Regions from separate parts of the Caballeronia eucalypticola genome, predicted to be linked through region 1. Evidence: predicted binding sites of a transcription regulator. Region 1 holds the regulator's gene; each other region holds the start of a gene.
What was found. Region 1 encodes FNR, which switches genes on or off when oxygen is low (the NO sensors DNR and NnrR bind a similar motif). Its sites were predicted from a motif close to TTGATNNNNATCAA; they were not measured.

Region 1 (8,417 bases):
TGACAGTAAAACGCTTCGCCCCGTACGCTCTCGGGCAAGCCCCCTCGCCATAGAAACCCGCACCGCCCCACCCTTATTTGCCGCTGTGGTGCTTCGCGGGTTATCTATCAGTTTGCAATGTTATTTGCCGGGTTATGCTTTATGCATTCTGCAGATCCATTTCTTGGTGGTTTAAAAGATGGTTCGGCATGCATATAAGTTTGGAGGTTGGTTTTCCGCGGATAGCGCGGGGCGCTCCTTGGGCGGGTTCAGTCGTTAGTGCTTGCCCGAGAGCGTACGGGGCGAAGCGTTTTACTGTCAGGATTCGCGAGAAGGAGGGTTTCAAACATCCTAAGCTCTGGCGAGCACCGTGCTTTTGGGGCACCCATGAATGGGACTGCACGCTGTGGACACTTAGGGTAGAGCGGTGAAAGCGTTTTCTTTGCTTCGTTTCTTTGTCGCTTTGGACAAAGAAATGACGCGCCGCCACGCGCAGTGGCTAATAGTGATAAAGAAATCAGCTAACGTATAACCCGCGAAGACCTGGAAAGCAGCAACCCGGCAATGACTCAGACCGCTAACGCCAGAACCTACCCCACCCACCAACTCCCTATACCCATTCAAGCGATCAAATCCGCGCCACGATTTCACCTCCTCTGCCCGACTAAATCATCCACCAACGGCACGACAGCCAACACAACCAGCATCGCCGACAACGGCAGCGTCGATATAAACCCCACATACTTGAAACCCAACGCGCCAGCAAGACCGCCAATAAAGAACATGCCAAGCAGCGAAGCCAGCAACCGCAGCCTGGACCGATCCGCCCTGACTGCATTAACACCAGGCCCGGCCTCCGACACATTCCAGTAAAAAAGCTTGCCAATCTCAATGCCAATATCCGTGACAATGCCGGTCATATGCGTAGTGCGGATCTCGGCTTTGGATATCTTCGTAATGATTGCATTCTGCAACCCCATCACGTAGCACAACAACCCTACAGTGGCGGGCACGAACAGAAACCGGTTGTTTTCCAGGTTCGAGCCAAGCAGCCCAAACACAAGCAGCAGCACGGCTTCCAGCATCAACGGCAATGCGTATTCGCTTTGCGCCCGCCGGCGCCGGCCCCAATTGATCATGATCGCGGAGGTCGCCGCGCCCGTCATGAACGCCGCGAGTGAACTCAATCCCGCAACAATCAGGCCGAAGTCGCTTGCCGCGAGGTTATCGGCGAGTGCCGATACGATCCCCGACATATGCGAGGTGTACTGACCAACAGCAAGGAAACCGCCCGCATTGGCCGCGCCCGCAATAAACGCCAGCCAGCGCCCAAGGCGCCGGTTATTTTGATCGGTGCGCTGCGGCCGCGTGAAACCTCGCAGATACTCAATAGGCATGTCCGTTCGCTTCGCTTGGGCCTCAGTCAAACACCCGCAAGCTTCTCGCTGTCGAGAATGTGCACCTGCTTGCCGTTCGTATCGATAACCCCGGCATGCTGCAGCTTCGAAAACATCCGGCTGACGGTCTCAAGTTTCAACCCGAGATAGCTGCCAATCTCTTCACGCGTCATCCGCAAATTGAATTCGGCGGAAGAGTAACCCCGCGTCTTCATCCTCGACGACAGATTGAGCAGGAACGCAGCCACACGCTGCTGCGCAGTCATGGTGCCAAGCATCATCATGAGACCGGATTCACGCACGATCTCGCCGCTCATCATCCGATGCACATGCTGCTGCATGGCCTTCACGTCGTGGCAAAGATCCTCGAGCAAGTCGAACGGAATCACACACACCTTGCTGTCTTCGAGCGCGATCGCATCACAATTCTGTTCATCGGAGCAAACGCCATCAAGTCCAAGCGGCTCGCCTGCGATATGAAAGCCCGTGACTTGCTCGTGGCCATCGCGATGCGTAATGACCGTCTTGAAACATCCGACACGCACGGCGTAGATGCTTTTGAATTTATCGCCGGCACGGTAGAGCGTCTCGCCACGCCGTACGACCCGCGTGGAGCACACAATGGCATCGAGCCGCGCCAGCTCCGTCGCGCTCAGGTGAGCCGGCATGCAGATGGAATGCAACGAACACGCGGAGCAGTTCGTGTCCGCACGCGTGGCCGGTGGTGGCGGGCTCGTGATGGCGGAGCGCGCCAGATAAGCAAGGGGAATCGCAGCCGTTGAAGCAGCGGGCGCGTAAGTGGACGCATAAGCGGTAGCTGAGGTCATGCCTGTCTCCAGAAGAGTCGGACGATCACTGAATAGATGAACGGACAAGATGCGAGGATTGCAGTCGAGGCGAGTAGAAGACAGTCATGCCGGCTCGCAGGGCGTCGGCTCGGGACGGTGCTCGTTGGCCAGTCGCACGATGGTGTCGCGGGCGAGTTCGTACTCGCTGGTCTTGTCGAAGAAATAGCTCGCGCCGGCGCGCTGGCATGCAGCACGAAACGCCGGCCCCGAATGATTGGTCAACACAATGGTCACAACAGGCGGCTCGGCACGCCCCAGCGCCGCAACGATCGCCATGCCGTTGCCCGCGGCCAGATGCGGGTCGACGATCACCAGATCCGCGCGCGTCATGCGGATACACCCGAGCGCTGTATCCGCTTCTTCGGACTCGCCCACGACCACCACGCCAGCCAGCGCGTCGATCAGCGCAGAGAGGCGGCGGCGCACAAGGCCGGAGTCATCGATAAGGAAGATCTTCAGCATGGCGCGCAACCGTTTGAGTTCATGCCTCGAAGTATGGTCGGGGCTATCTCAAAATAAAATCGGCAAGCGGCCAGACATGACGTAGGGGTTTGGGAAGGGCTGTAGGGATTGGACTACACGCCTTTTGCGAGCGTGAAGACCCAGAGGTATTCGGCGTATCAGTCGTCGCAGTCGTCGTCGAACAGCTTGTGGCGCATGGCGTAGCGGACCAGCGCGGTGTCGTGCGGCATCTGCATTTTTTCGAGGATGCGGGTCTTGTACGTGCTGACCGTCTTGGCGCTCACCGACAGCGCCTGAGCGATCTGCGTGATCGTTTCACCGGCTGCGATGCGCCGGAACACCTCGAATTCGCGGTCGGAAAGCCGCCGGTGCGGCAAGTCGTCTGCGGGTTCATTCAGGCTTTGCGCGAGCCGCTCGGCCATCGCGAGGCTGACGTACACACCGCCCGCCGCGACCTTGCTCACGGCCGTGACCAGCTCGGCGCTCGCGCTTTCCTTGGTCAAATAACCCGACGCCCCCGCCTTGAACGCGCGCACCGCGTACTGCTGTTCGGCGTGCATGGTCAGGACCAAAATACGCAGCGCCGGTTTCTCGTCCTTGATCTGCTTGAGCAATTCGACGCCGTTCCTGCCGGGCATCGACAAGTCGAGGACCAGCACGTCCGCGGGCGTGGCGCGGATCATTGCCATGGTGGTGGTGCCATCGCTGGCTTCGCCAGCGACTTCCAGGCCGCTCGCGCTGCGCAGGATATGGCGCAGGCCGTCGCGCACGAGCGCGTGGTCATCGGCGATCAATACTCGGGTCATTGCAGCGGTTCTTCCTCGGTGTTTTCCGGATTGTCGGAGAAAGGCTCGTCCTGTTGCAAGGTCGCCAGCGGGAACGTCACGGTCACGGCGAACCCGCGTCCGATGCCCGATTCGATCGACACCGACCCGTCCAGCCCGTGCGCCCGCTCGCGAATGCCGATAAGACCAAACGACTTGCGCCCGGCGTCGACACGCTCATGCGCGCCGATGCCGTCGTCGGCAATGCGCAGGATGCAGCGGTCGCCTTCCAGGTACAACGCCAGGTCGACACGGGTAGCTTGCGCGTGGCGCGCCACATTGGTCAGCGCTTCCTGCACGATCCGGAACACGGCAGTCGCGCCGTCGCGGCTGAAAATGGTGTGGCGCGCGTCGATCTGCCGCTCGACGTCAATACCGTAGCGGTTCGTAAAGTCGATCGCCAGCCAGTCGATAGCCGGAACCAGGCCCAGGTCGTCGAGCATCACGGGGCGTAGATCGGCGGCGATCCGGCGCATCGAGGCGACGGTTGCGTCGATCAGGCGCTGCATGCCGCGCAATCGCGCACGCGCGTCGGCGTTGGTTCCGGCGTCGAGTTCGAGTGACGATATATCCATTTTCAACGCGGTCAATTGCTGGCCCAGGTCGTCGTGCAATTCCCTTGCAATACGGGACTTCTCTTCCTCGCGGATACTCAGAAGATTCGCGGAGAGCTCCCGCAGTTCCTCGTGCGAGCGCTGCAACGAACGTTCGGCATCGATTTGCGCGCTGATGTCGCGCAGCATCACCGTGTAGAGCTTGCCGGTTTCATCGCCGAACTGGGAGATCGATGCTTCGAACGGGAACTCACTCCCAGTCGCGCGCAGACCGTACAGTATGCGCCGCCCGCCCATTTGCCGGTCTGACACGCCAGTCACGCCGAACTGGCGCACATGCCCTTCGTGACCGGCGCGAAAACGCTCGGGAACGAAGCGGGAGAGAGAAGTGCCCAGCGCGTCGGCTGCAGGACAGTCGAACAGACGTTCCGCCATCGGATTGAACATGATGATCCGCTGGTTTTCGTCGATGGTAATGATTGCTTCCGTCGACGACCGGATGATGCCAAGCAGCCGCGCTTCATCAAGCCGCGTTGGGACGGGTTCCGGGGCTTTAGGGGCATTCGTACTCTTGTGCCTGAGCGCCATGAAGGCCGCGCCCGCAGTGAGCAGGAGGGCGGCGGCCATGCCAGCCACGCCCGTTACGCGGGGCGCTCGACCGGCGCCGTGTTGCGATGCCGTGTTACGCCGTGTCGCGGACATGGGGTCTCCGGGAATAGGGGAAAAGCGTGCTGCTGAAGGTGTGCGGATCATACCGTGCCGCTGCGAACGTGATTTGAGCGGTGTACCGCCCGGCCGCATGAATTGATGTGGATCAAGCGACCAGCAGGCCTGCACGCGGACACTGAAAGATGAAGGACATCCAGGGGACAGTCATGTACAAACGAATTCTGGTGGCGCTCGACGGCAGCCTCAGCGCGAACCTCGCGCTTGAAGAGGCGCTCAGGCTGGCGCAGCCCGCCGATGCGATGTTGATGGTGACGTACGTTATCTCGCACGACGTCCGCAATCTTGCGGACGGCGCTATCGGAGAGGAAGTGGGAGGCGATGCCGGCATGCACTGGCAACTCGATCATGCACTCGAGTTGTGCGAGCGGAGTGTTGTAAAAAGCGGTGTAAAAAGCGGTGCAAGCAGCGGCATACGCTGCACTACCCAGATCGTTGATGCACACGGCGCGAGCATCCCGGGCGCCCTCATGCAGGCGGCTCTCGCATTCGAAGCGGATCTTATCGTGATGGGGTCGCATGGTCCGCGTGGTGTGCGCCGGCATTTGATTGGCAGTGTCGCGGAAACGATTCTGCGGTCGAGTCATGTTCCTGTCCTCACCGTTCGCGACGATGAACATGACGCGGCACTTCCGCTGTAGTGCATTCCCTAAAGGCTCGACCGGCGTCGGCAAGACCGCGCCATTTACGTTGATGCGCCCGCGACGTCCAGCGTGCTGACTATGCGCGGTCCATTTGTTTTCGCGGAATGCAGCGGTACCAGCAGCACCGGCCGGGTCGAGATCCGCAAGAAACGCTCGGCCACGCTGCCCAGCACGAGCCTTCGCCAGCCGCGCCGGCCATGCGTGCCCATGACCACGAGATCGGCGCTGAAATCTTTCGCGGCGGCCGTGATCCGTTGAGCGATGTCATCACCCAACGGATCCACCTCGACCACGAGCGTTGAGCCTTTGACGCCCCCACGCAGCATCTTGGCGGCAGCGTCGGCGAGTACCAGCGCTCCCTCTTTGACGAAGGCTTCACGTACGAGCGACGGGTCACAGGCCGGCCCCGAATACATCAATTGCGGCACATCCACCACATAAACGGCCTTGACTTCCGCGTCGTGCTCGCGAGCAAGTTGCAGCGCGGCGTCAAGGGCGTGCGCTGACGTTTCGCTGCCGTCGATAGGAACGAGAATGCGGCTGTACATGAAGAATCTCCTTAGTCCAAAAGCAACATCAGTGCGACATCAATACGGGTATGGGCATGGATTCCAGCATGGTGCGCGTCGCGCCGCCCATGACGAGTTCCTGCCAGCGCGAGTGGCCATACGCGCCCATGACGATCAGGTCCGCACCCAGATCCGACGCGCGTGAAATCAGCATGTCGCCCATGGAGACGTCTTTGACACCATCGAGTGCCGCCACTTCGACCTTGACGCCGTGCCGCGCAAGCTGAAGGGCAATGTCGGCGGCTGGAAGGCGGTTGACGGGATTCGCGCCCGGATCTTCTTTCGATTCGTTAAGCCTGACGACGGTGACCGTTTCCGCGCGCTGCAATAACGGCATCGCGTCTTGAACCGCGCGGGCCGACTCGCGGCTGCCGTTCCACGCAACCATGATGTTGGCGCCGAGCGTCGGAAACACGCCGTTGTAGGGGATGAACAGCACGGGGCGGCCCGAGGTCATCACGAGCGTTTCGGGGAAATGATCGGCGACGAATGCTTCCGGATCGTCGGGGTCGTCTTGCCCCGCCACGACCAGGTCCGCGTAACGCGCATAGCGAGGGACCGCTTCGCCCGCGTAGTCAGGGTAGTCGACCCATTGCCCTCGTACGCCTGCTCGAAGCAGTTCCGCATGAAATATCCGTTCGAGCGCACCGTGGCGTTCCTGAAGGACTTTTCGATGCTCTTCGTAGTAGTCCGCCGTGCCGGCCATGACGTAGAAAGTACGCGGATCAGGAGCGAACGCCGAGAACACACCCGTCAGGTGGGCGTCGAATTGGGTAGCGAGACGCAGCGCATATTCGAGGCGCGGATGGGCGCGTGCGCTCGCGTCGAGTTGAACGACGATGCTTTTGTAGCTCATCGCAAATGCTCCGTTAGTGGGTCGTTGGCGTCGGTGACGCAGTGAGCGCGGGGTGTTGCAGCTGATTCGCCTTAGAACCGGCCCAGATCGCCTGGCGCTTACAAAAAGTCTATGAGTTCGCGCTTTTTTTCCGTTGACGCAGATCAAGGAGCCGCGTCCCGGCGCGTAATGAAGTGGCCTTGCGAGCGCTGTCATGGGCGTGGGTGAAACGTTGCGCATCCATGTCTTATCGATTGATACAGGTCAACCGTGCCCGTGCCGGCCGGGCCTAAAGTTTCGTCAGGGAAACCCCGTTTCCAGGCATGTGCAGGCAAAAGGAGATTGACGATGAAGGCACTCGTGTATCACGGACCCGGCAATAAATCCCTCGACGACCGCCCAATGCCGAAGCTCCTTTCGGCGACGGATGCAATCGTCAAGGTCACGCGTACGACCATTTGCGGAACGGACCTGCATATTTTGAAAGGTGATGTGGCGACCTGCGAACCGGGCCGCATCCTGGGACATGAAGGCGTGGGGGTAATCGAGGCGGTTGGCGCTGCGGTGTCAACCTTCAGGCCGGGTGATCACGTCCTGATTTCTTGCATCACGTCGTGTGGAAAATGCGATTATTGCCGCCGCGGCATGTACTCGCATTGCACGACAGGCGGCTGGATTCTCGGCAACAAGATCGACGGCACGCAAGCCGAATACGTGCGCATCCCGCATGCGGAAACGAGCTTGTACCCCATTCCCGCCGGCGCCGATGAAGAAGCGCTGGTCATGCTCTCGGACATCCTCCCGACCGGTTTCGAGTGCGGCGTGCTGAACGGAAAGGTGCAGCCGGGCAGCACGGTTGCCATTGTCGGCTCGGGTCCAATTGGCTTGGCTGCATTGCTCACGGCTCAGTTCTACGCGCCGGCTCAGATCATCATGATTGACCGCGATGCAAACCGGCTGGAAGTCGCGCGAACCTTTGGCGCGACCGCATGCGTGAACAATGCAAGTGGCAACCCGGTGCCGGAAATCATGGCGCTGACGGGCGGCATTGGCGTGGATTGCGCGATCGAAGCAGTGGGCATGCCGGCCAGCTTCGAGCTATGCGAATCGATCATTGCACCGGGTGGAACCATAGCCAATGTGGGCGTTCACGGCGTGAAGGTCGACCTGCATATGGAATGCCTGTGGGACCGCAACATCACGATCACGACGCGACTGGTGGATACCGTCAGCACGCCCATGCTGCTGAAGACCGTTGGGTCAGGGCGTCTGGAAGCGGGCAAGCTCATCACGCACCGCTTTGCGCTGGAAGATGTTCTGAAAGCGTATGAGACGTTCTCTCAAGCCGCCGATACACACGCGCTCAAGGTGATTATTGAAGCGTAAGTCCTGCGGAGATTGGCATGAATGCGGCGCCGCTGATGTTCGGCGGCACGAACACGAAGCGGCCGCGGGTCGTCGTCCGAGGAGATATGACATGGCGCTGACGGGTCAGGTGACCGGTGACGACTGGAGTGTTTTCACGCAAGGCATTCCAGTCGGCGACAGCTTTTGCTGTGAAGTGCACGTCGCGCACAGC
Region 2 (6,224 bases), on a different contig from region 1:
CAGAAATTGGCAAGCAGATCGGCGATAAATACGGCTTGCTGAATGGCGTGGAAGTGACGGACGACATGTTCGAATCGGACGCATCGATTGTTTTCGAGCAGGCGGAAAACCGTCTCCATACGATCAAGGCTGTTCTCGTCGCCACGCTGGCCGAGTGAGGAGAACGCAATGCTGATGGTGATCGCATTGGGCGGTAACGCGTTGCTCAAGCACGGTGAGGCGGTCAGCGCCGAAGCGCAGCGCAACAACGTGCGGATCGCTGCCGCACAACTCGCGAAGGCAGCGGCCGGCAACGACCTCGTGATCGTGCACGGCAACGGACCACAGGTTGGCATGCTCGCGCTGCAGGCGGGCAGCTTCCCGCTCGACGTCCTCGATGCGGAAACGGAAGGCATGATCGGTTACATGATCGAGCAGGAAATGCGCAACCTGCTGCCTGCGGGACGGGCTTGCGTGAGCTTGCTGAGCATGGTTGAAATGAGCGCGTCCGATCCGGCTTTCGAACACCCCGACAAACCGATCGGGTCCAGGTACGCGGTCGCCGAAGCGGCGGTTGCATCGCAGGGAAAAGGCTGGACCGTGACCGCGCAAGGCGACAAGTTACAGCGTGTCGTACCGAGTCCAAAGCCGGTGCGCATGCTCGAGATAGAGCCTGTACGCTGGTTGCTCGAACACAGTTGTGTGGTGATCTGCGCGGGGTGCGGCGGGATACCGGTAGTCGCCGACGCAGAAGGGCGGCATCGCGGTGTCAAGGCAGTGGTCGACAAGGACCGCAGCGCTGCGATGCTCGCGGCCGAACTGAAGGCGGATCTGTTCGTCATCGCGACTGACGTGCAAGGGGTTTATCTGGACTGGCGCAAGCCGTCGTTGCGCTCGGTCGCCCGTGCGAATCCAGCAGCGCTTGGCGAGCTGGCTTTCTCGGCTGGATCAATGGCGCCAAAAGTCGAAGCCGCGTGCGATTTTGCAAGCCGCACGGGTCGGCGCTCGGTCATTGGTGCGTTGAGCGACATCGAGGCAATGATCGCCGGCAATGCCGGGACATCGATCGATGCAACGGCGGCCGGCATTGAAGAGGCCGTAGCTACGCAGCCGTCTTGATGAGCGGCTTGACCTCGGCACCGGGCAGATCACGTCCGGCGATCGCAAGCGCGAGCGGCGGATTCAGGCTGTCGACCATTGTCTTCCATCAATCCTCAATAAGAAAATGCGGCATCGGCCCAACGAAAACTTCGACACGTTCGACTTGACGCAGATCAACTCTGCCGAAGCAGATACCGCTACGGTCTTTTTAAGTCGCTGTTCCACGGGCAAGCCATAACGGCCGCGACGCGTGGGCTCGTGGTTCTAGCCCCTGACGCTCTCACGAAAAACATCACCCTCGGCGCCGAGTCATTCGGGTTTTGAAGAAGACTCTCGCATTGATTCGTACACGCCGCTGTAAGGCAAGCATACTGACCTGAAGGATTTTCATGGACACTCGCTCCAGGACTGTTTCCACCGGCAACCCCATGCTCCCGCAGCAACCGGTCGCCCACTCTGCCGCGGACGCTTTTCGCGTGCTGGACTACACGAAGGAAGCAGCGATTGCTCGTTTCACGGGTGGTCTGTCCCCTGCCGCGCAATCACTGGCTTTTGCCGACTGGTTCATCCATCTCACGTCGGCGCCCGGAAAAAGGGCAGAGCTGGTATCGCTAGCCGCCGCGAATGCAGGGCAGATTGGTGACTACGTGTTTCGCAGTCTGACGGGTCACGCTGCCGCGCCACTTGCGGAGCCCGCACCCGGAGACCACCGCTTTCGCGCTGAGCTCTGGCAGACCGAGCCTTATCGACTTTTGCAGCAAACGTTCCTGCTGACCGAACAATGGTGGCAGGCCGCGACTCGTGACGTGCCGGGCACGACGAAACATCACGAAAACGTCGCGGGTTTCGGCGCACGTCAATTGCTCGACATGGTTTCGCCGACGAATTCGCCGTTCACCAACCCTGAGGTTGTACGGCGAACCCAGGCCACGCTGGGCGCCAATCTTTTGCAGGGCGCGTGCAACTTGCTCGAAGACGCGCGACGCGAGGCGAACGGCCAGCCTCCCGCCGGCGTCGATCAGTTCAAGATCGGCGTTACGCTCGCGGTGACGCCTGGCAAGGTGGTCTTTCGCAACCATCTGATTGAGCTCATTCAGTACAGTCCCACGACAGAAAAGGTCTTCGCAGAGCCGATCCTGATCGTGCCTGCATGGATCATGAAGTACTACATACTGGATCTCTCACCGCACAACTCGCTGATCCGCTTCCTGGTCGGCCAGGGCTACACGGTGTTCTGCATTTCGTGGCGCAACGTGGGCGCAGAAGACCGGGACCTGAGTCTTGAGGATTACCGCACGTCCGGTGTCATGTCCGCGCTTGATACCATCGCCGAAATCGTGCCGGACCAGCGAGTCCATGCGGCGGGTTATTGCCTCGGCGGCACACTGTTGTCAATAGCCGCAGCGGCGATGGCGGGTGTCGGCGACGAACGGCTCGCATCCGTATCGCTCCTTGCCGCACAAACGGATTTCACGGAACCCGGCGCGCTGCAATTGTTCATCGACGACAGCGAGGTCTACTTCATCGAAAGCATGATGTGGTCGAAGGGCTATCTTGATACCAGCCAGATGTCGGGCGCGTTTCAGATGCTGGAGTCGAACGACCTGATCTGGTCGCATGTCATTCACGACTACATGCTGGGCGATCGCACGCCCATGTTCGACCTGATGGCGTGGGACGCCGATTCGACCCGCATGCCGTACAGGATGCACTCGGAGTATTTGCGCAAGTTATTCCTCGACAACGACCTCGCGTCGAGCCGGTATCAAGTCGACGGACGGCCCAACTCGCTGCGCAACATCCGCGCGCCAATGTTCGTGGTCGGCACCGATCGCGACCATATCGCGCCGTGGCGCTCGGTCTACAAGATCCACTACCTGTCCAGCACGGAGATCACGTTCGTGCTGACGAGCGGCGGCCACAATGCCGGCATCGTCAGCGAACCGGGTCACGCGAACCGGCAGTTCAGGATTGAATACGCAGCGGCGGCGGATCTTCGCGCCGGCCCGGAGGAATGGATCGCTGCAGTTGAGCCGCGCGACGGTTCATGGTGGACAGCATGGACCGCCTGGCTCGCCGGCCGTTCGGCGAAGGAGCTCGTCGCACCACCACACATGGGGCTCGCTGCTGAAGAACCCGTGACCCTCGTCGATGCACCCGGCACCTACCTAGTTCAGGACTGAGAGCGACCCATGGATGACAACCTCCTTCACAACCGCACCTTCGACGAACTGACGATCGGCGAGTCGGCCTCGCTCGTACGCACCGCCGGGCTCGACGATATCCAATTGTTTGCAGCCATGTCGGGCGATGTCAATCCCGCCAACGTCGATGCGGCTTTCGCCGCTCACGACATGTTCGGTCATGTCGTCGTGCAGGGCATGTGGACGGCGGGGCTCATCTCTGCGTTGCTGGGCACGAGACTGCCCGGACCGGGCACGATATATCTCGACCAGAACCTGCAGTTCCGCCATCCGGTCGTACCTGGCGATGTCGTGACTGCGACGGTGAGCGTCAAGGAAAAACGCACGGACAAACGGATCGTGCTGCTCGATACGCGTTGCACCAACCAGCGGGGCGACGTGGTCCTGATCGGCCTGGCAACGGTGATTGCGCCGGCCGAGACTATCGTATGGCCGCGGATCGCCCCTCCAAATGTCTCGGCGCGAAGCCACGGTCGCTATGACGCTTTTATCCGCGAAGCCCAGGCCATGCCTTCCCTGCGCACGGCGATCGTGCACCCGTGCTCCGCGGAGGCGATCAAGGCCGCGATCGAGGCCCGCAACGAAGGGATGATCGATCCCGTGCTGATCGGCCCGGAAGCGAAGATTCGTGCGGCCGCCGAACTGGCGCAAGTGAGCCTCGCCGGAGTGACGATCGAGGCGGTCGAACACAGCCATGCAGCCGCTGCGCGCGCCGTCGAAATGGGCGCGGCGGGGAAGGTCGCAGCCCTTATGAAGGGCAGCCTGGAAACGGACGAATTGCTCGCGGCGATCGTGAGTTCGGCGTCCGGCCTTCGAACCGGGCGGCGCATCAGCCATGTCTACGCGATGGACGTGCCCGCCTATCCCAAGCCCTTGTTCATCACCGATGCCGCTGTCAATGTCACGCCCTCACTAGAACAGAAGCGCGATATCTGCCAGAACACGATCGACCTGCTGCATCTGCTCGGCATCGAGCAGCCGCGAGTCGCTGTGCTCGCCGCGGTGGAACTCGTTAATCCGCGCATGCAGACCACGCTCGACGCGGCCGCGCTCACCGTGATGGCTGCACGCGGCCAGATTAGCGGCGCGATTGTCGACGGCCCGCTTGCCTTCGATAACGCCATCAGCGTGGCAGCGGCCACGACGAAGGGGATCGTCTCGCCGGTTGCGGGGCAGGCGGACATCCTGTTGGTACCCGACCTGGAGGCGGGCAACATGCTTGCCAAGCAATTGATGTACTTTGGCGGAGCCGATGCCGCCGGGCTGGTACTCGGCGCGCGCCTGCCGATCATCCTGACCAGCCGCTCTGACAGCCTGCGCGTGCGGCTGGCGTCGGTTGCGCTGGCCAGGATAGTCGCGCAACGCACGCTGCTCAGCATGTCGTTGCCATCATGAGCGCTCCGCTGTTGCTGACCTTCAACCCCGGCTCATCGTCGATCAAGATCGGGCTGTTCAGCGTCTCGTCCAATGGCGCGACGAGGATTGGCCAAGGCATGATCGACTTCCGGCACGCGCCGCTGTCGCTGCGTCTGGAGAACGATGGCGTCGTTCACGACATCGGGTTGAAGGCAGTCGTCACAGAAAACTTGCACGAAGTGCTGGACGAAACGCTCAATTGGTTTGCGACGCACTTTTCGCTGACGGATCTGGTCTCGGTGGGGCATCGCGTCGTGCATGGCGGTGACACTTTCTCCGGACCGGTTGCCATCACCGATGAAACGCTTGCCGTGATTGTCCAGCTCACGCCGCTCGCACCGTTGCATCAGCCGCAAAGCGTGCGGCTGATTCGTGCGATTCGACACCTTCGGCCTCACCTCGTGCAGTCGGCCTCATTCGACACCGCGTTTCATCGCACGCAAACGGATCTCGTGCGCCGCTTCGCTCTGCCGCGCCATTTCTTCGATACCGGTGTCAAACGTTACGGCTTTCATGGTCTCTCGTATCGCTTTATAACCGGCGCGCTCGCGCGTCAGTTTCCTCAGCTTGCCCATAGCAAGTTGATCGCGGCACACCTTGGCAGCGGCGCGAGCCTGTGCGCGATGAACGCAGGCGAAAGCCGCGACACCAGCATGGGATTTTCGACCCTTGACGGCATTCCCATGGCCACGCGCTGCGGCGCGCTCGATGCGGGCGTCGTTCTTCATTTACTGCAGCAGCAAGGCTTGAGCGCAGCAGCGATTGAAAAGATCCTGTACGAACAGTCCGGCTTGCTCGGCGTTTCGGGCATCAGTGCAGACAGCCGCGAACTCGCGGCCAGTACGCGGCCAGAAGCGCGTGAAGCGCTCGAGCTCTTCGCGTTTCGAATCGCAGGCGAAGCAGCTCGGCTCGCGACCACGCTCGGTGGCCTGGACTGCCTTGTATTCACCGCCGGGATCGGCGAACACCAGCCTGAGGTCCGTGCTGCGGTATGCGGGCGTCTCGCGTGGATCGGCGTCGAACTGGACGACCACGCGAACGCCGCCAATGCGACCATTATCAGCGCTGCTGGCAGCCGCGTGACCGTGTTGGTGCTCGCGACCGACGAGGAGCAGATCATCGCGGACGAAGCTATTTCCATTCTTCATGACCCGGGAGCAACAGCATGAATGGCATCATCGATCTATCCGGAAAACGTGGTCTGGTCGTTGGCATTGCTAATGAACACAGCATCGCCGCAGGATGTGCTCACAAGTTCCGCGAGCCCGGCGCCGATCTCGCGATCACCTACCTTAACGAAAAAGCCGAACCGTACGTGCGCGCTGTCGCCGAGACGCTGCCGGCCGCCCTCATCATGGCGTGCGACGTGAGCGTGCCGGGTCAGCTCGAAGCCGTCTTCGAGCGCATCAAGCGGGAATGGGGAAAGCTCGACTTCGTGCTTCATTCGATCGCCTTCGCGCCCGGTGCCGATCTTCACGCGAGCCTTGTCGATTGCTCGGCCGAGGGCTTCGCGCTCGCGATGGA
Region 3 (8,417 bases), on a different contig from region 1:
TGCGGCAAAAATAAACGCCAGCCGCTCACCGTGGCGGCGATGCATATTCGCGAACAAGGGGGTTTCACAAAGACCCGCGCAAAAGCGAACACAATCCAGGAGACGCAAGACCATGGCATCGCAAGCATTCCTGCAGGCACGAGACTTCCTGTTACGTCATCGCGACGACTACGCCACCGCGTACAAAGACTTCGCGTGGCCCGAACTCATGGAGTTCAACTGGGCGCTCGACTGGTTCGATGAATACGCACGCAGCAACCTTGCGCCGGCGCTGTGGGTGGTCGAGGAGAACGGAGACGAGACGAAGCTCTCGTTCGCGGAGTTGTCGGCGAGATCGAATCAGTTGGCCAACTGGCTGAGGCAGCAAGGTGTCGAGCGAGGCGACCGGATCTTGCTGATGCTGCCGAACCAGCCGGCGCTGTGGGAGACCATGCTCGCCGCCATGAAACTCGGCGCCGTCACCATTCCGGCGACCATGTTGCTGACGCCGGCCGACATAGCCGACCGCATGACGCGAGGCGAAGTGAAGCATGTGATCGTGGCATCGAGTGAAACCGCGAAGTTCGATTCCATCGATGCAAACAAAACTCGCATCGCCGTCACTATCCCGCAGAAAGCGACGTTGCCCGAAGGCTGGTTGAATTTCGCCGATGCCTTCAACGAAAGTCCTTCGTTCGAGCCCGAAGGCAGGACGCTCGCGACCGATCCGCTGCTGCTGTATTTCACGAGCGGCACCACTAGCCGTCCGAAGCTGGTGCTGCATAGTCACCAGAGCTACCCGGTGGGGCATCTGTCGACCATGTACTGGATCGGCTTGAAACCTGGCGATGTCCATCTCAACATCAGCTCGCCGGGCTGGGCGAAACACGCGTGGAGTTGCGTCTTCGCCCCGTGGAATGCGGGCGCGACCGTGTTCATCCACAACACGTCACGCTTCAGCGCAAAGGCCACGCTGGAGGCGCTCGTCGAGCACCAGATCACTACGCTGTGCGCGCCGCCGACCGTCTGGCGCATGATGATCCAGGAAGATTTATCGGCGTATAAGGTGCACTTGCGCGAAGTCGTTGGCGCCGGCGAGCCGTTGAATCCGGAGATTATCGAGCGCGTAAAAAAGGCCTGGAACCTCACGTTACGCGATGGTTTCGGCCAGACCGAAACTACCGCGCAAATCGCGAATTCGCCGGGTCAACCGATGAAACCAGGTTCGATGGGCAGGCCATTACCCGGCTACCGGATCACGCTGCTCGATCACGACGACAATCCCGCCCAGGAAGGCGAACTCGCGCTGATCCTCGACCCCAAGCCGCTTGGTTTGATGGACGGCTACGTGGACGATCCGTCGAAGACGCAGGACGCAATGCGCGGCGGGCATTATCGGACGGGCGATGTAGCGTCTATCGATGACGATGGTTACTTCACCTACGTAGGCCGCTCCGACGATGTCTTCAAGGCAGCGGATTACCGCATCAGTCCGTTCGAACTGGAGAGCGTGTTGATCGAACATCCGGCGGTCGGTGAAGCGGCGGTTGTGCCGAGTCCGGATCCGCTGCGGCTATCGGTGCCGAAAGCATTCGTCGCGTTGCGCAACGGTTATGAACCAACCAGGGAAACCGCCGGTGAAATCCTGAAGTTCGCCGCGCAGAAACTCGCCGCTTACAAGCGCATTCGACGCATCGAGTTCTATGAATTGCCGAAGACGATCTCTGGGAAAATTCGTCGCGTAGAACTAAGGAAAACCGAAGAAGCGCGAGGCAGCGACGCACGCCGGGAGAATGAATACTGGGAAGAGGATTTCAGCGCGTAGAAACTTGAACGCGCTGTACTGTCGCCGGAACCGGGGTATCGAGTCAATCCGGGAGTCGACTCGATACCCACGACAAAGTGTGTCGGTCATAAAGCATTCGTGACAGAACATCCGTAGGAAGACACGACTCCATTCGGAAAAGCTGAATTCACATCGAATCTGCGATCAAAATTGGCACCCCCGGTTCTCAAGTGAAATATCCATTGATCGACGACAAGCCGTGTAGCGCTCAACAGCCACATGCTCGTAGGCTTCCGCGAAACAATGGATTCTGTACATGCAAAAGCCCGAACTGGTGTGCCCTGCCGGCAATCTGCCGGCGCTGAAAACCGCGGTCGATCATGGTGCCGACGCCGTCTATATGGGTCTGAAAGACGCCACCAATGCGCGCAATTTCGCCGGCCTGAATTTTGATATCGATACCGCGCGCGAAGGTATCCGCTACGCTCACGCGCGTCATCGCCGGGTTCTGATGGCGATCAATACCTTCCCGCAAGCCGGAGAGGAAAAACGCTGGCACCAAGCCGTGGACATGGCAGCGGATCTTGGCATTGATGCCGTGATCATGGCCGACATGGGCCTGCTTGATTACGCTGCGCGCACGCATCCGCACCTGCGCCGGCACCTGTCTGTCCAGGGCTCGGCGACCAATTACGAAGCCATCAACTTGTGCCGCGACCTGTTCGGCATCGAACGGGTTGTGCTGCCGCGCGTTTTGACGCTGGCGCAAGTCAAACACGTTATTGCCAACACTCCCGTGCAAGTCGAAGTCTTCGGTTTTGGGAGTCTGTGCGTCATGGTGGAAGGCCGCTGCCTGCTGTCGAGCTATGCCACGGGGGAGTCACCCAACACGGCCGGCGTATGCTCGCCGGCTAAAGCCGTGCGCTGGCAGGAAACGGCTAACGGCACGCAGGCGCGCTTGTCGGGCATCTTGATCGACGAATATGGGCAGGACGAGCCGGCCGGCCATCCAACGCTGTGCAAAGGCCGCTTCCAGGTCAACAACGACATCTACTACGCGCTTGAAGAACCCACCAGCCTCAATGTGCTGGAACTGCTGCCCGAACTGCTCCGGATCGGTGTTTCCGCCATTAAGGTGGAAGGGCGGCAACGGAGCCCGGCTTATGTCGGCGAAGTGACGCGCACGCTGCGTGCCGCCATCGATGGAGCAACGGCCGGAGGGCCGCGCTTCCATGTGAAACCGGCATGGCGGCAATCGTTGGGGAAGGTGTCTGAAGGCCAGCAGGCAACATTGGGCGCTTACTCGAGACCGTGGAAATGACAGGAGCACGAACGATGAAACTGACACTGGGTCCATTGCTGTACTTCTGGACGCGCGATGAAGTCATGAAGTTCTATGCCGAAGTCACGTCATGGCCGGTCGATACAGTGTATCTCGGTGAAGTGGTGTGCAGTCGCCGGCGGGAACTGCGCACAGACGACTGGCTCGCCGTTGCCCGTGATCTGCGCGATGCCGGCAAGGAGGTGGTGTTGTCCTGTCAGGCGTTGCTCGAGTCGGAGAACGAACTCAGGGCGCTGCGCCGCTTCACAGAAAACGGCGAATTCATTGTGGAGGCTAACGACCTGGGCGCGGTACGTCTGCTGAACGACAGGCGCTGGGTTGCTGGCACGACGCTGAATATCTATAACGCCACCACACTCGCCTTGTTTGCACGGCAAGGCGCCATGCGCTGGGTTCCGCCGGTGGAAATGGCACAAGACAGGCTGGCGGCCGTCCTCCAGGATGCCCCGCCCGGCATGGAGACCGAAGTGTTCTCATGGGGCCGCCTACCCTTGGCGTTATCGGCACGATGCTTTACCGCTCGCCATTTCAATCTGAAAAAAGACGATTGCGAGTACCGCTGCCTTGAGTTTCCGGATGGTCTCGATCTTAAAACACGTGAAGGTCAGGCATTTTTGACCATCAACGGTATCCAGACTCCGTCGGCCGCTACGCAATCGCTACTTCCGCATTGGGCCGCCATGGCCGCGATGGGCGTCACCGGGATTCGGCTCAGCCCGCAACGGGAGCATACCGGGCGCATTGTCGAGCTCCATCGCGAGTGCATCGCGGGCAAGGCAATCGACTACGCGGAACTGGCTGCGTATGCCCCTATCTCGCTGTGCAACGGTTATTGGCAAGGTCAGCCCGGTATTCAAATGGAGAACGCTGCAAATGTTTGCGTCTAAATTCCCCTCGCCATTACCACTTCTCGCGCGTATCGCGCCGTATCTTCCAAAACGATGCTGGTCGGACGCAATGGCAATCACGCTGGAAATGGCCCGTCGCGCCAACGCGCTTCCCAAGGATCTATCCCTATTGGATGGCAAGACCGTATGCGTTCGCATCGACGATCTCGGCAAGCAGGCGGCAGTTTGCCTTCGTAACGGACGCTTTTGTCCGGCTCGCGCGCATGAAGCCGCCGACGTCAGTTTTCGAGCGTGCGCAGCGGACTATCTGAAACTGCTGCGTCGCGAAGAAGACCCCGACACCCTGTTCTTTCAGCGCAAGTTGCGGATCGAAGGCAATACGGAATTAGGGCTGGCGTTGAAGAACATGCTGGACAGCATAGAGTCCCCTGCCTGGCTCATGAAAGCGATGAGTATTCTCTAGTCTGCGCAAAGCAGAGCGCACAAGGCAAAAACCCCGCAGCGCGGAGCGCATGCGGGGTTTCCTTGAACTAAAGCGGGAAAACTATTACTTCCCACCCACGCTTTGCAGCGTCGTCCACTTGCCATCGACGACCTTGTACAGCGTGATGCCGCCGTTCTTCAAATCGCCCTTCGAGTCATACGCGAGCTGCTTCGACGTCACACCAGCCATGTCGGTTTTAGCAAGCAGCGGCAGATACTTCGCCGGGTCCGTCGAGCTCGCCGTCTTCATTGCCGTGAACATGGCCATTGCGCCGTCGTACGCGTACGGCGAGTACGTTTGCACGTCCTCATTGAAACGCGCCTTGTACTTCGCAACATAAGCCGCGCCACCCGGCATTTCATCGAGCGGCAAACCAGCCAGCGACGCCACCGTGCCGTCGGCTGCATTGCCTGCGATCTTCAGGAACGTATCGGTCTTGACCATTTCGCCCGCCATCAACGGCGCGCGCATGCCCAGCGTCTTCATCTGCTTGACCATCGGGCCGGCTTGCGAATCGGCGCCGCCGTAGTAGACCAGATCCGGATTCAACGACTTGATCTTCGTCAGAATTGCCTTGAAGTCGACGGCCTTGTCGTTAGCGTATTCACGATCCACGATGGTCGCGCCCGATGCCTTCGCAGCCTTCTCGAACTGGTCGGCGAGACCTTGGCCATAAGCCGTGCGGTCATCGACAATCGCAATCTTCTTCATCTTCAGCGTCTTCACCGCGAACTCGCCAGCCACCGAGCCTTGCTGCGTGTCGGAGGTCATCATGCGGAATGCGGTCTTGTAACCTTGCGTCGTATATTCCGGCGCGGTTGCCATCGCGATTTCGGGAATGCCGGCGTTCGCGTAGATGCGCGAAGCGGGGATCGTCGTGCCCGAGTTGAAGTGGCCGAGCATGCCCTTGACGTTGTCGTCAACGAGCTTCTGCGCGACGGTCGTGCCGGTGCGCGGGTCGGCCTGGTCATCGGCGGAATCGAGCACGATGCGAACCGGCTTGCCGCCAATCACGGGCTTCGTTGCGTTGAAATCTTCGACTGCGAGCACCACGCCGTTCTGGAAATCCTTGCCGTAGTGCGCTTGCGCGCCGGTCATCGGGCCGGCGAATCCTACCTTCACGTCTTCAGCAGTTTGCGCCTGAGCTGTTGCAGCAACCGACAGACCTGCGACCAACATTGCTGCTGCCAGCTTCTTCATCGTGTAATCCATAAACTCTCCTGATTCCCATGTAAGTGGCAGCGTGTGCCGGGATCGCCGTGCCTGCTGCCGTTTGTTTGAGCCAACCGCCACGCTGATAACAGCTCAGCCGATCGTCATCAAATTCGCATTGCCGCCCGCGGCCGCCGTGTTCACGCTCACCGAGCGTTCCGTCAGCAACCGTTCGAGCGCGTATTCCTGCTCGCCATCGTGGGCGTCGTCAGCGAAGGCTCCCGCCGGCACGCCCTGCACCGAAACAATCGGTCCCGGGCGTTTCGCGACGTCCTTCACCAACGCCATCAATTCGTCGCTGTCGCCTTCGAACAAGACTGCATCGAAGGCCGCGTCCTGGCTCTTGCGCGTCGATGCATACGGCTTGATCGATGCCGGCAACGCCGCCACGAGTTGTTCGCCCGCCGCGCCGGAAAACAGCGCTTTATTGCCCGTGGCGAGCACAGCGGCGAGTTGCGCGCGAGCGCCGCTTGCCGTCGATGCCACGCAAAGAACCGTTCCGCGTGCGCCGAGCGTGTAGGTGTTGCGCTCGCCGGTCGGGCCGGCCAGCACGGCGGTCGCACCGGCCATCACGTGTTGCAGATGGCCTTCGCAACGTGCCGCCGTTTGCGGATCGCGTTCGGCGATCGCCCAATCGCGAAACGCGGTCAACGCAGCCGGCGTTTCGTTCGCGGCCGTCTGATCCACGATCAACGCGCTTTCCAGCGATTTCGGCAAGCCCGTGGGACGCTTGGCAAGCAGCCGCTGCAAGTACAGCGCGCCACCCGCTTTCGGTCCCGTGCCCGACAACCCTTCGCCGCCGAACGGCTGCACGCCGACCACCGCGCCGATCACGTTGCGGTTCACGTAGATGTTGCCCACGTGAGCGCGGCTGACGACGTGCGCGATGGTTTCATCGATACGCGTATGGATGCCCAGCGTCAGCCCGTAGCCCGTCGCTTTAATTTGGTCGAGCAGTTTATCAAGATGTGCCCGGCGATACCGCACTACGTGAAGTACGGGACCGAAGACCTCGCGCTTCAGCTCATCGATGGAATCAACTTCGATCAGTGTCGGCGGCACGAACGTGCCTTGCGCGCAGCCTTCGGGCATGGGCAATTGCACGACGTTGCGACCCTTCTCGCGCATCGATGCAATATGCGCGTCGATGCTCTGCTTCGCTTCGGCATCGATCACCGGGCCGACATCGGTGGAAAGACGATCGGGATTGCCCATCGCGAGTTGCCGCATGGCGCCGGTCAGCATTTCAAGCGTGCGATCCGCGACGTCGTCCTGCAGGCACAACACGCGCAGCGCGGAGCAACGTTGACCGGCGGAATCGAACGACGATTGCAACACGTCCGCGACCACTTGCTCAGCCAGCGCCGATGAATCGACGATCATCGAATTCTGTCCGCCTGTCTCCGCGATCAGCGGAATCGGCCGGCCATCCGGATCGAGCCGTTCCGACAACGTCTTGTTGATCAAACGTGCGACTTCCGTGGAACCGGTGAACATCACGGCACGCGTGCGCGGATCGGCGACCAGCGCCGCGCCCACGGTTTCACCATTGCCCGGCAGCAGTTGGACCGCGCCCGGCGGCACGCCGGCCTCGCGCAGGATGCGCACCGCTTGCGCCGCGATCAACGGCGTTTGTTCAGCCGGCTTCGCGAGCACCGTATTACCAGCAGCGAGCGCGGCCGCCACTTGTCCCATGAAGATCGCGAGCGGGAAGTTCCACGGGCTGATGCAGACCACGGGGCCGAGCGGACGATGGGTATCGTTGGAAAACTCGCTGCGGATTTGCGCCGAGTAATAACGCAAAAAGTCGATAGCCTCGCGAATCTCCGAGACCGCATTCGCCAGCGATTTCCCTGCTTCGCGCACGACGAGACCCATCAGCGTATGCATCTGAGCTTCGAGCAGATCGGCTGCGCGGGCGAGGCAATCGGCGCGTTCATCGACAGGTGTCGATTGCCAGATCGGCGCGGCGGCGACGGCGTTACTCAGCGCGAGGGAAACTTGCTCAGACGTTGCCTCAACCACGGTTCCAACCAGATCGCGCAAGTCGGCGGGATTGCGAACGTCGCGGGCGACGCCGTCCACTACATCGGCGGACTCCAGCATCGGCGCCGCGCGCCATGGATGATTCGCGCTCGCGAGCAACGCCGACGACAACGACGCCAGCCGATGCTCATTCGACAAATCGAAGCCCATCGAATTGAGGCGCTCGCTGCCGAACAACTGACGCGGCAGCGCGATCTTGGCATGAGGCAAACCGAGCGGCGTGAGCTTGGACGCTTCGTCGATAGGGTCCTGCACGAGGTCGCTGACCGGAATGGTTTTATCCGCGATCCGATTCACAAACGACGTGTTCGCGCCGTTCTCAAGCAAGCGCCGCACGAGATACGCGAGCAGCGTTTCGTGCGTGCCGACAGGCGCATACACGCGACACGGCCGGTTGAGTTTGTCGCGGCCGGTGACTTCTTCGTACAGCGGTTCGCCCATGCCGTGCAGGCACTGGAACTCGTACTGGCCGGGATAATAGTTCCCACCGGCGAGATGATAGATAGCCGACAACGTGAACGCATTATGCGTGGCGAATTGCGGGTAGACGGCATCGGGCGCGCCAAGCAATTTCTTCGCGCAGGCCACGTACGAGATGTCCGTATAAATCTTGCGCGTATAGACCGGATAACCTTCGAGGCCATCGACTTGCGCGCGCTTGATTTCCGAGTCCCAGTAAGCGCCCTTCACCAAGCGAACCATGATCCGATGCCGGCTGCG
Region 4 (8,417 bases), on a different contig from region 1:
TGGCCGCAAGCAAGGACGCATTCACCTGGAAAGGCAGCAGCTCCTCGATTCGTTCGCCCCATTTTTCGAACGGCTCACCCATCGATACCCAGACGTCGGTATAGATGAAATCGACACCCTTCACCGCTTCCGCCGGTGTTTCCGTTAGCGTCAAACGACCTCCGCTAGCCGCGGCAAACGTACGGCATTGCGCGATCAGGTCATCGTGCGGCCACAATCGGCGCGGTGCACACAGGCGTATGTCCATGCCGAGCTTCGTGCCCACGATCATCAACGAATTGCCCGTGTTGTTATCGGCATCGCCTATATAGCAGTAGCTGATTTCATGGATGGGCTTGTTGCTGAATTCGTGCATGGTCAGCACGTCGGCGAGCATCTGCGTCGGGTGGAACTCGTCAGTGAGCCCGTTGTACACGGGTACCCCTGCGTACTTGGCGAGTTCATCCACGATCTCCTGCCCGTAGCCCCGGTATTCGATCGCGTCGTACATGCGGCCAAGTACGCGGGCGGTATCTTTCATCGACTCCTTATGAACGATCTGGGACGCGCCCGGATCGATATAGGTGACATGGACACCCTGATCATGAGCCGCAACTTCGAATGCGCATCGCGTACGAGTCGAGGTCTTTTCGAAGATCAGCGCAATGTTCTTGCCCACCAGCCGCGCGATTTCCGTGCCGGCGTATTTGGCGCGTTTGAGATCTCGCGACAGGTCGAGCAGGTAGCGAATCTGACGTGGCGTGTATTCGATCAGCGTCAGGAAACTGCGGTTATGTACATTGAAAGCGCCGCCGCCGATCATCGAGGCGATCACAACGCCCGTAAGAAGCGGCAAGCTCAGCTTGCGGCCTCCGGGTTGAGCGGCAGGTTGAGCAATGACCGTATCGGCGGCAACGGGCTTGAGCGGCAAACTGCTATGCGTCTGGTCCGTGAGTGTTTTCTCCCTGCTGCTGGTGTGCCGGCGGTGTTACGTCTGTGCGTCTGCCAAGGCTCTTCGACGTTTAACCTGTTTCAGCATAGGGACCGCATCGCCCCGCTCGTTGATCTGTATCAACCCCGGTTTAAGTGGGACCGCTACCTTTCAAAGCGGTGCCTTCCTGCCCGTCGGTCAACATCGTTCGACACAATCTCAACGAGGGTGATTCCATGCAACGTGCGTACACGGGCGGCACGGCCAAGCCGTTCTTCTCCGAAGACAGCAAGTTCTATCTGGTGGGAGGCGGCATTGCATCGCTGGCCGCGGCCGCGTTCCTGATCCGCGATGCCGATGTTCCGGGCCGCAATATCACGATCCTCGAAGCGCTTGGCGTGGCAGGCGGAAGTCTGGACGCAGCGGGCTCGGCGCAAGAAGGTTATGTACTGCCGGGCGGCCGCATGCTCGAGAGCAAGTACGTATGTACGTTTGACCTGTTTTCATCGATCCCTACGCTCGATGAAAGCAAGACGGTCACGCAGGAAATCCTGGACTGGAATGAAACGATGAAGACTTCGTCGAAGTCTCGTCTGGTACGCGACGGCCACCGGATCAACAAACCCGAGTTCGGGCTCACTGAACGAGACATCCTCACGCTCGAACGCCTCGCGATCGAACCGGAGCACCTGCTCGGCCGCAGCCGTATAGCGGACCACTTCTCCCCTGCCTTCTTCAAGACCCACTTCTGGCTGATGTGGTGCACGACCTTCGCATTCCAGCCGTGGCATAGCGCGGTTGAATTCAAGCGCTACCTGCTGCGCTTCGTGCACATGGTGTCGGGGTTCAACCAGTTGCACGGGATCATGCGCACGGTCTACAACCAATACGACTCGATGGTCCGGCCGCTGAGCAAATGGCTCGACGACCGTGGTGTCCAGTTCCAGTTCGGCACGCGTGTGAGTGATCTGGTGCTCAACGAAGCCAATGGCGAAACGCGCGTGGAGGGAATCGTCTGCGAGCGCAAGGGGCGTAGCGTTTCGATCCCCGTCGGGCCGCGCGATGCGGTGATCGTCACGCTGGGTTCAATGACCGAAGGCTCGACGCTCGGCGGTATGGATCGCGCCGCCGTGCTGAACAGTAAGGTTGTCGTGATCGATCCACGCGAAGAGTTTGGCGCATCGTTCGAGGTACCTGGCATCACGCTGTCGCGCGGCATGCCCGACGATGTCATCGCCGAACTGCAAATTGATGTTCATACCGCGATTGTCGGGCTGACCCATGATCCGAAGCTCGATGACATGGCCTTGATGGAAGCGTTGAAATCACCTGCTTTCTATGTGGGCGCGCTGGGCAGCCGCATCAACACCGAAAAACGCAAGGAACGTCTGCTGGAATTCGATCTGACACGTGCTCAGGTCGACCGGTTGCAGGGACCGACGGGCCTCTTCATCGGCTCGCGCACGCCGGCGGAGATGGCGATCTCCATTCTCGCGGAGATAACCGCCGCCAAATATCAGGTGCCGGTCTTGCAGCGCCGATCGATTCCAGAGCCGCAATTAAGTGTTCAGGCGAAATTGATTTGAAATTTGATGCCGTATGCACCGAGCAGGCTGCGGACTTCGTCGTCGATAGTTTCCTTCGTCCAGGTGACGAAGTTACGCCAATGGTATTTGGCCTGCTTCCAGACGATCTCGATGAGATTGAGTTCGGGACTGTATGGCGGCAGATAGAACAGTTGCATGCGATGCTCGCGTAGCCAGCGCTCATGCACTTCAGGATCAATTGCATGATGGATCGAAGCGTTGTCCAGTACCACCACAGTCGGACGCTCATCGCCCTGCAGGGCGATCTGCTCGAGGAACTCAATGACAGCGCCGCCTTTGATAGATGAGCTCGTGACATGGTGAGTCAACGCGTTGGCTCCGAAGTCGAGGGCGCCGAGCACCGAGCGCCTGCAATGCAAGCGTGGTTCGACACGATGAGGCAGGCCGCGCGGTGACCACGCTCTTTGCACCGGAGGCGAGGCGGCAAAGCCCGCTTCATCGAAATAGACCAGGCGTACTGCGTTGGCGCGAGCGGCACATTGCAGTTTTCCCAGGGTGGCGGATTTCATCTCAAAGTCTTCCTGGTTGCGCTTTTTTTGAGCGAGAAACGGTTGCGCTTGAAGGAAAAGCCTTCTCGCCGAAGGGCGACCGACAAGGTTTCCAGCGCGCACGGCATTGGCTCGCCATGCACGACTTCAATGTGTCTTGCGATTTGCCCCAGCGTCATGGACTCCGTGCGTGCGACTTCCGTCGCAGTGGCCAGCATGCCTTCGGATAGCGCGCGGGGACGACCGCCTTTATGCCCCGTGAGCAAGCCGCAAACCCCTTGCTCTCGCCACGCGTGCGCCCAGTTGTAAACGGATTGGCCGCTCACGCCAAGCTTGGAGGCTATCTCGGTCAACTTGACCCTGCGTCCGAGCAACAGCACGCCTGCGGCCCGGGTGCGAGCGTCGCGATGTTTGTGATTCACGCACAGCTGTTGCAACGTCTGATCCTCGGCTTCGGTCAGTTCTACGACACACTTCATCGGTACCCCGGCGTAATGGCGACGCCGAAAGTTAACAAAATTCAAACGCGTTTACCAGCAACACTTAATAGAGCGCGCGCGTTGCATCGACTCGCTTTCAACTGCATAGCAGAGGCTACGATCGCGGCGTGCGGCAGACTCGATCACTCGGCGTTGAACGCCGATGACGGACTTGTCACCAGATAGGTTAGCCCGTGCAACTCGCCTACAACACGCTGGCGCAACTCACATGTCGCGCGCGGATGCGTCATCAGCGCCCAATAAGCGCCAGCCGTATCGCCGCTTCGGTGCACCGCACTCCACAGTTGACGCAACTCATGTTCATTGCGCGCCGTTTCGAAGCGCCAGATTTCCGTCTTGTAACGATTGTCCAATACCTCCTGCAGAGCGTCGGCACCCGGGCCGCCTTCGGCGGCGATCTGTAGCGCGGCATGATGCACCTCGAAGTCGCTCGCCTCACGGAAGTCGAACGCCGAAAAGCGCACAACGATGTCGCGTAGATCGGCGTTGGCAAGACAGGTGCCGATCACCGAACAGTGCATATATGAATCGAGGTCGGCCAGCCGCGCGCGCTGGCCGTCGCTGCCGGGCACGTGCTCAGATGCATCCTGTTTCATGTACTCCGCAGTGAGCGGCTGGGCACGAACAAATGGTTGAACACGCATAGGACTTCTCGCTTCAGATGACCGAGGTGAACCGGAGCATGACACCGTAATATATATCCGGATATAGCGATTTGTACAGACTCCGTAATAGCGCCACGTGGCCCGGGCGATCTTGCTTATCCTTAGTTCAGACGCGGGATTTTCGCGGCGCTGTTGGCGCAGCAAGACTACACAAGTTCGGATGGCGTTGACCGAGGCCCCTCAATCCCGAGAGGGAAATCCGTGGAATGACCGCTCGCTGGCTCAGGTGGCTGTGGTGTGGTCATCCCGTTCTCGAACAACGCTACGCCAATCCGTAATGGGTATGTTCGCACCGTAATGTCGCGTTTCCGGCACCGTGTTGGGGAGTTTTAAGCAGAGGCTAAAGAAGTTCTTAAACTGGTCGATAGCGTGATTGGGGGCCGACTTCAAACCTGACCTGGGTCCGAGGTTCCCGCACGGAGAAACGCAGTGAAACGTCTCGTTTACGGCGCCCGGTGCGAACGCTTCGCAGTCGAGCGGCAGCACCCATGAAACGCAACCTGTTATTCCGGTTCCTCGCGCGCCTTCGCGTCGGCCGCAAGCTGTTGCTGATCTATCTGCTCGACCTGAGCGCGGTGCTGTACATCAGCGGCATCCTGATCCACGAGAAGTACATCGCGATTGACTTCTCCGACAAGGAGCTGATCGGCAATGCCTACGTCGCGGCTGCGCATGACGCGCTCATCGACTTTGCACTTGCGGGGGCCGGACAGCATCAGACGACCGATCGATTGCAACGGACGGCGAACCAGCTGACCGACGCGGAGCGCCGCTATGGCGCGAACATGCAGAGCGCCGAACTCAATGCCCGCGTGCTCGCCTCGCTTGCGGCCAGTGCGATGCCGCAAGCCAGCGCCGCGACAGTGGACGGTGGCCTTGAAGCGACACGCGAACTGGTGACGCGGGTCGGCAACCAGTCGAACCTGATTCTAGACCCGGACCTCGACAGCTACTATTCGATGTCGCTGTCGATCCTGCGCTATCCAGAGCTGCTTGGCGACATCAACCGAATCGGCCGGCACCTGCACGATGCCGGCGCGAGCCGTCGCGCCAAACCGATGAGCCGTGACGAGATGCGCACCCGCTACCTCGTGCTCGAAGGGCAGCTCGACGCAGTATTGCAGGGGCTGCGTTCCGACTATGCCGAAGCGTCGGCCGCGAACGCCCTGCTCGCAGGTACGATTGGGCCGCCGGTCGAGCGCATGCTCGCCGCGATCGACGCGTATCGCCGTGTGGCCGGCGCCGCGGTCGATGCCGGCTCGGCTGTGGACACGCTTGCCGCGCTCGATGGCGCGCAACAGCGCGTGGTGGCGAGCGTGAGCGACGCGTGGAGTGTGACCGGCAATCAGCTCGAAAGACTGCTGCGTGAGCGCGTGCGCGGCCTCTTTGAGCGGATGTGGCTGCATCTCGGCACAGCGCTATTTCTGCTGTGCGCGATCCTGAGCATGGTGTACTTCGTCGCACAGCAGATCTCGCGGCCACTGCGCCAGCTCGCGCGCGTGATGGACACGGTGCGGCGCACGGGCGACCATTCGCTGCGTGCCAGTTGGCATAGCCAGGACGAGATCGGCCAGCTCGTGCGTGGCTTCAACGACATGCTCGCGCAGCTCGACCGCGAGCGCGACGTGCAGAAGGAACTCGCGGCGACAGCGCGCGCGTCGGCCGCGCAGCATGCGCTCGTCGAGGCGACCCCCGTGCCGATGGTCGTCACGGCGATCCCCGGGCACGAGGTGCTGCACGTGAACAAGCCCGCACTTTACTGGCTGAATGGCTGCACGGTCGACCCGTGGGCCTTCGGTCTCGACTCCGAGGTTCGCGCGCGTTTCTTCCAGCAACTCTCCGATCGCGAGGCAGTCGACGAATTCGAGGTGCACTGGAAAGCCGCCAGCGAACCCACCTGGGCCATGTTGTCAGCGCGGCGCTTCAACTTCCAGGGACGTGACGCCGTGTTGACCGCATTCACGCCGATCAACCAGATCAAGCTGATGGAGCAACGCCTCGAGCTGTGGGGCAAGGTATTCGAGGCGTCATCCGAGGCGATCCTGATTCTCGATGCACAGCGACGGCTCGTGACTGCCAACGCGTCGTTCTATCGTGCGACGGGGTATCGTGCCGACGACGTGGCGGGCCGGGAACCCGCTTTTCTCTTCGGCGCGCAGGAGCATGACGACATTTTCCCGACCGTTATCGATTCCGTCGATCGCTTGAGCGCATGGCATGGCGAAGCGCACGTGCGGCGGCGCGCGGGCAGCGACTATCCGGCGTGGCTGATGCTGAGCGCGGTACGCGATCGACGCGCAAACGTGTCTCACTACATCTGTACGCTGATCGACATCACGGACCGCAAGAAGAGCGAGGCGCGCATCCAGTTCCTTGCCGAGCACGACGTGCTGACGGAGCTGCCGAACCGCGAGCTGTTCGTGAAGCGCCTTGCCATCGCGCTCGGCAACGCGCGCCGCACGGAGCAGCGCATCGCAGTGCTGTTCATCGATCTCGACCGCTTCAAGAACGTCAACGATTCGCTGGGCCATCACATCGGCGACAACCTCCTGCGCTCAGTCTCGCGGCGCCTGTTGCAGGCCGTGCGCAGCAAAGACACGGTTAGCCGCCTCGGAGGCGACGAATTCACCGTGATCCTGAACGGCGTCAGCAACGCGGCTGATGTCATGCGCACGATCGATGAGCGTTTGCTGCCGCTGGCGCGCCAGCCGCACGAACTCGACGGCCACACGCTACAGGTGTCGTGCAGCGTCGGCGTGGCACTTTTCCCCGACGACGGCGAGGACATCGAGACGCTGATGCAGAATGCCGATGCAGCGATGTACCAAGCGAAGGGGGCGGGACGCAATCTTGTCAAGTTCTTCACGCCCGACATGGCCGAACGCGCCCGCTACCGGTTGACACTCGAAGCGTGCCTGCGCACCGCCATCGCGACGCACGAGTTCCGGCTCGAGTACCAGCCGTGCGTCGATGCGCACACGGGCGCACTGGTAGCCGTCGAAGGGTTGCTGCGCTGGAACAGCCCGCAGATCGGCAAGGTGTCGCCCGCGCAGTTCATTCCGGTCGCGGAAGATACGCGGCTCATCATTCCGATCGGCGCGTGGGTGATAGAAGAAGCATGCCGGCAGGTCGCCGCGTGGGATGCGGAGGGACTGATGCCGGTGCGCGTCTCGATCAACGTGTCAGCGATCCAGCTGAGCGGGCCGGACCTGATCGGGACGCTCGCTGACAGTCTCGCGCGGCATCGCGTCGACCCGTGGCGTCTCGAACTTGAGATCACCGAGACCGTCCTGATAGATAACGCGGAGAACTATCTGGCCACGATCAACGCGATCCGCGCGCTCGGGGTCAAGCTATCGCTCGACGATTTCGGCACCGGTTACTCAAGCCTCAGCTATCTGAACCGCTTTCCGCTTGACCGGCTCAAGATCGATCGTGCGTTCGTGCTCGACATGCTCGACGCCCCCGCGGATCTCGCCATCATCCGGGCGATCATCGAGCTTGGCCACGAACTGGGCCTGAGCGTGGTCGCCGAGGGTGTCGAGAGCGAGCATCAGGCCCGCATCTTACGTACGATCGGTTGCGACGAGCTGCAAGGCTTCCTGTTCTCGAAGGCATTGTCGCCCGCCGATTTGTGGTCCTGGACCCACGCGCGAGGCGGCGTGAACGGCTCGCCCCGCGTCGCGGCAGCCGTACCGGCTCGCGAGGATAGCGGTTACGATCCGTTGATAGCGGTTGGAGAGTCGATGAACGATACGTAACGGAATCTTTGATACGGCGGCCACGCCCTGCTATATCGCGTTCGAAGATGACGCTAAATAGAAATGTCGTGTTTGGGCAAGATAGGATGAGTAATTTCCCCGTCAGTGCACTTCGATTTCCTCGACCTCACGCACGCCGATCAAATCGCAAAGCATGTCGCGATAAGCAGCAAACTCGACGGTCGACATGCGCGACAACGAAATCGTGATCAGTTCCTGCTGTTCGTTGTCGCCGTCCTCGCTTACGCGGATCTGTCTGATACGAGGCCCGTCGTCACCGAATACACGGCACAACACCGGCAGCGTGATCGCCCCCCGATCCACTTGAAGGCGCAGCTCCCGACGCAGCTTGCCTTTCGTGCGCAACTGGCGCGCCATCGGTTTGACCCACGTGAGCGTCGTCAGGATGATCACTGTTGCCGCCAGCGCCAACACATAGAGCCCGCCACCCGCCGCGAGCCCGATCCCTGCGACGGCCCAGACACT

Region 2: ACMX25_RS14710 (PHA/PHB synthase family protein) is a predicted target of FNR. The motif match lies at 1,244-1,257, and genes of this name have one in related genera.
Region 3: ubiU (ubiquinone anaerobic biosynthesis protein UbiU) is a predicted target of FNR. The motif match lies at 2,008-2,021, and genes of this name have one in related genera.
Region 4: ACMX25_RS14695 (oleate hydratase) is a predicted target of FNR. The motif match lies at 1,041-1,054, and genes of this name have one in related genera.

Annotation. Positions count from the first base shown of each region.
Region 1 covers NZ_JBLKRU010000009.1:92,583-100,999, reverse strand. Annotated here, with positions in the region: gene ACMX25_RS13155 (YoaK family protein) at 627-1,376, opposite strand; gene fnr (fumarate/nitrate reduction transcriptional regulator Fnr) at 1,403-2,203, opposite strand; gene ACMX25_RS13145 (response regulator) at 2,288-2,686, opposite strand; gene ACMX25_RS13140 (response regulator) at 2,845-3,492, opposite strand; partial or broken gene ACMX25_RS13135 (PAS domain-containing sensor histidine kinase) at 3,489-4,733, opposite strand; gene ACMX25_RS13130 (universal stress protein) at 4,940-5,431, shown strand; gene ACMX25_RS13125 (universal stress protein) at 5,476-5,982, opposite strand; gene ACMX25_RS13120 (universal stress protein) at 6,011-6,859, opposite strand; gene ACMX25_RS13115 (zinc-dependent alcohol dehydrogenase family protein) at 7,187-8,224, shown strand; gene ACMX25_RS13110 (UDP-glucose 4-epimerase) at 8,316-8,417, shown strand, end outside.
Region 2 covers NZ_JBLKRU010000010.1:214,338-220,561, forward strand. Annotated here, with positions in the region: gene ACMX25_RS14700 (ornithine carbamoyltransferase) at 1-158, shown strand, start outside; gene ACMX25_RS14705 (carbamate kinase) at 169-1,098, shown strand; gene ACMX25_RS14710 (PHA/PHB synthase family protein) at 1,470-3,263, shown strand; gene ACMX25_RS14715 (bifunctional enoyl-CoA hydratase/phosphate acetyltransferase) at 3,273-4,679, shown strand; gene ACMX25_RS14720 (acetate/propionate family kinase) at 4,676-5,869, shown strand; gene fabI (enoyl-ACP reductase FabI) at 5,878-6,224, shown strand, end outside.
Region 3 covers NZ_JBLKRU010000001.1:304,607-313,023, reverse strand. Annotated here, with positions in the region: gene ACMX25_RS01450 (thiamine pyrophosphate-binding protein) at 1-14, shown strand, start outside; gene ACMX25_RS01445 (AMP-binding protein) at 113-1,804, shown strand; gene ubiU (ubiquinone anaerobic biosynthesis protein UbiU) at 2,082-3,086, shown strand; gene ACMX25_RS01435 (U32 family peptidase) at 3,101-3,994, shown strand; gene ubiT (ubiquinone anaerobic biosynthesis accessory factor UbiT) at 3,912-4,418, shown strand; gene ACMX25_RS01425 (branched-chain amino acid ABC transporter substrate-binding protein) at 4,503-5,651, opposite strand; gene putA (trifunctional transcriptional regulator/proline dehydrogenase/L-glutamate gamma-semialdehyde dehydrogenase) at 5,745-8,417, opposite strand, start outside.
Region 4 covers NZ_JBLKRU010000010.1:205,864-214,280, reverse strand. Annotated here, with positions in the region: gene ACMX25_RS14700 (ornithine carbamoyltransferase) at 1-802, opposite strand, end outside; gene ACMX25_RS14695 (oleate hydratase) at 1,147-2,496, shown strand; gene ACMX25_RS14690 (IS630 family transposase) at 2,478-3,026, opposite strand; gene ACMX25_RS14685 (helix-turn-helix domain-containing protein) at 3,023-3,484, opposite strand; gene ACMX25_RS14680 (hypothetical protein) at 3,628-4,101, opposite strand; gene ACMX25_RS14675 (EAL domain-containing protein) at 4,659-7,931, shown strand; gene ACMX25_RS14670 (MgtC/SapB family protein) at 8,034-8,417, opposite strand, start outside.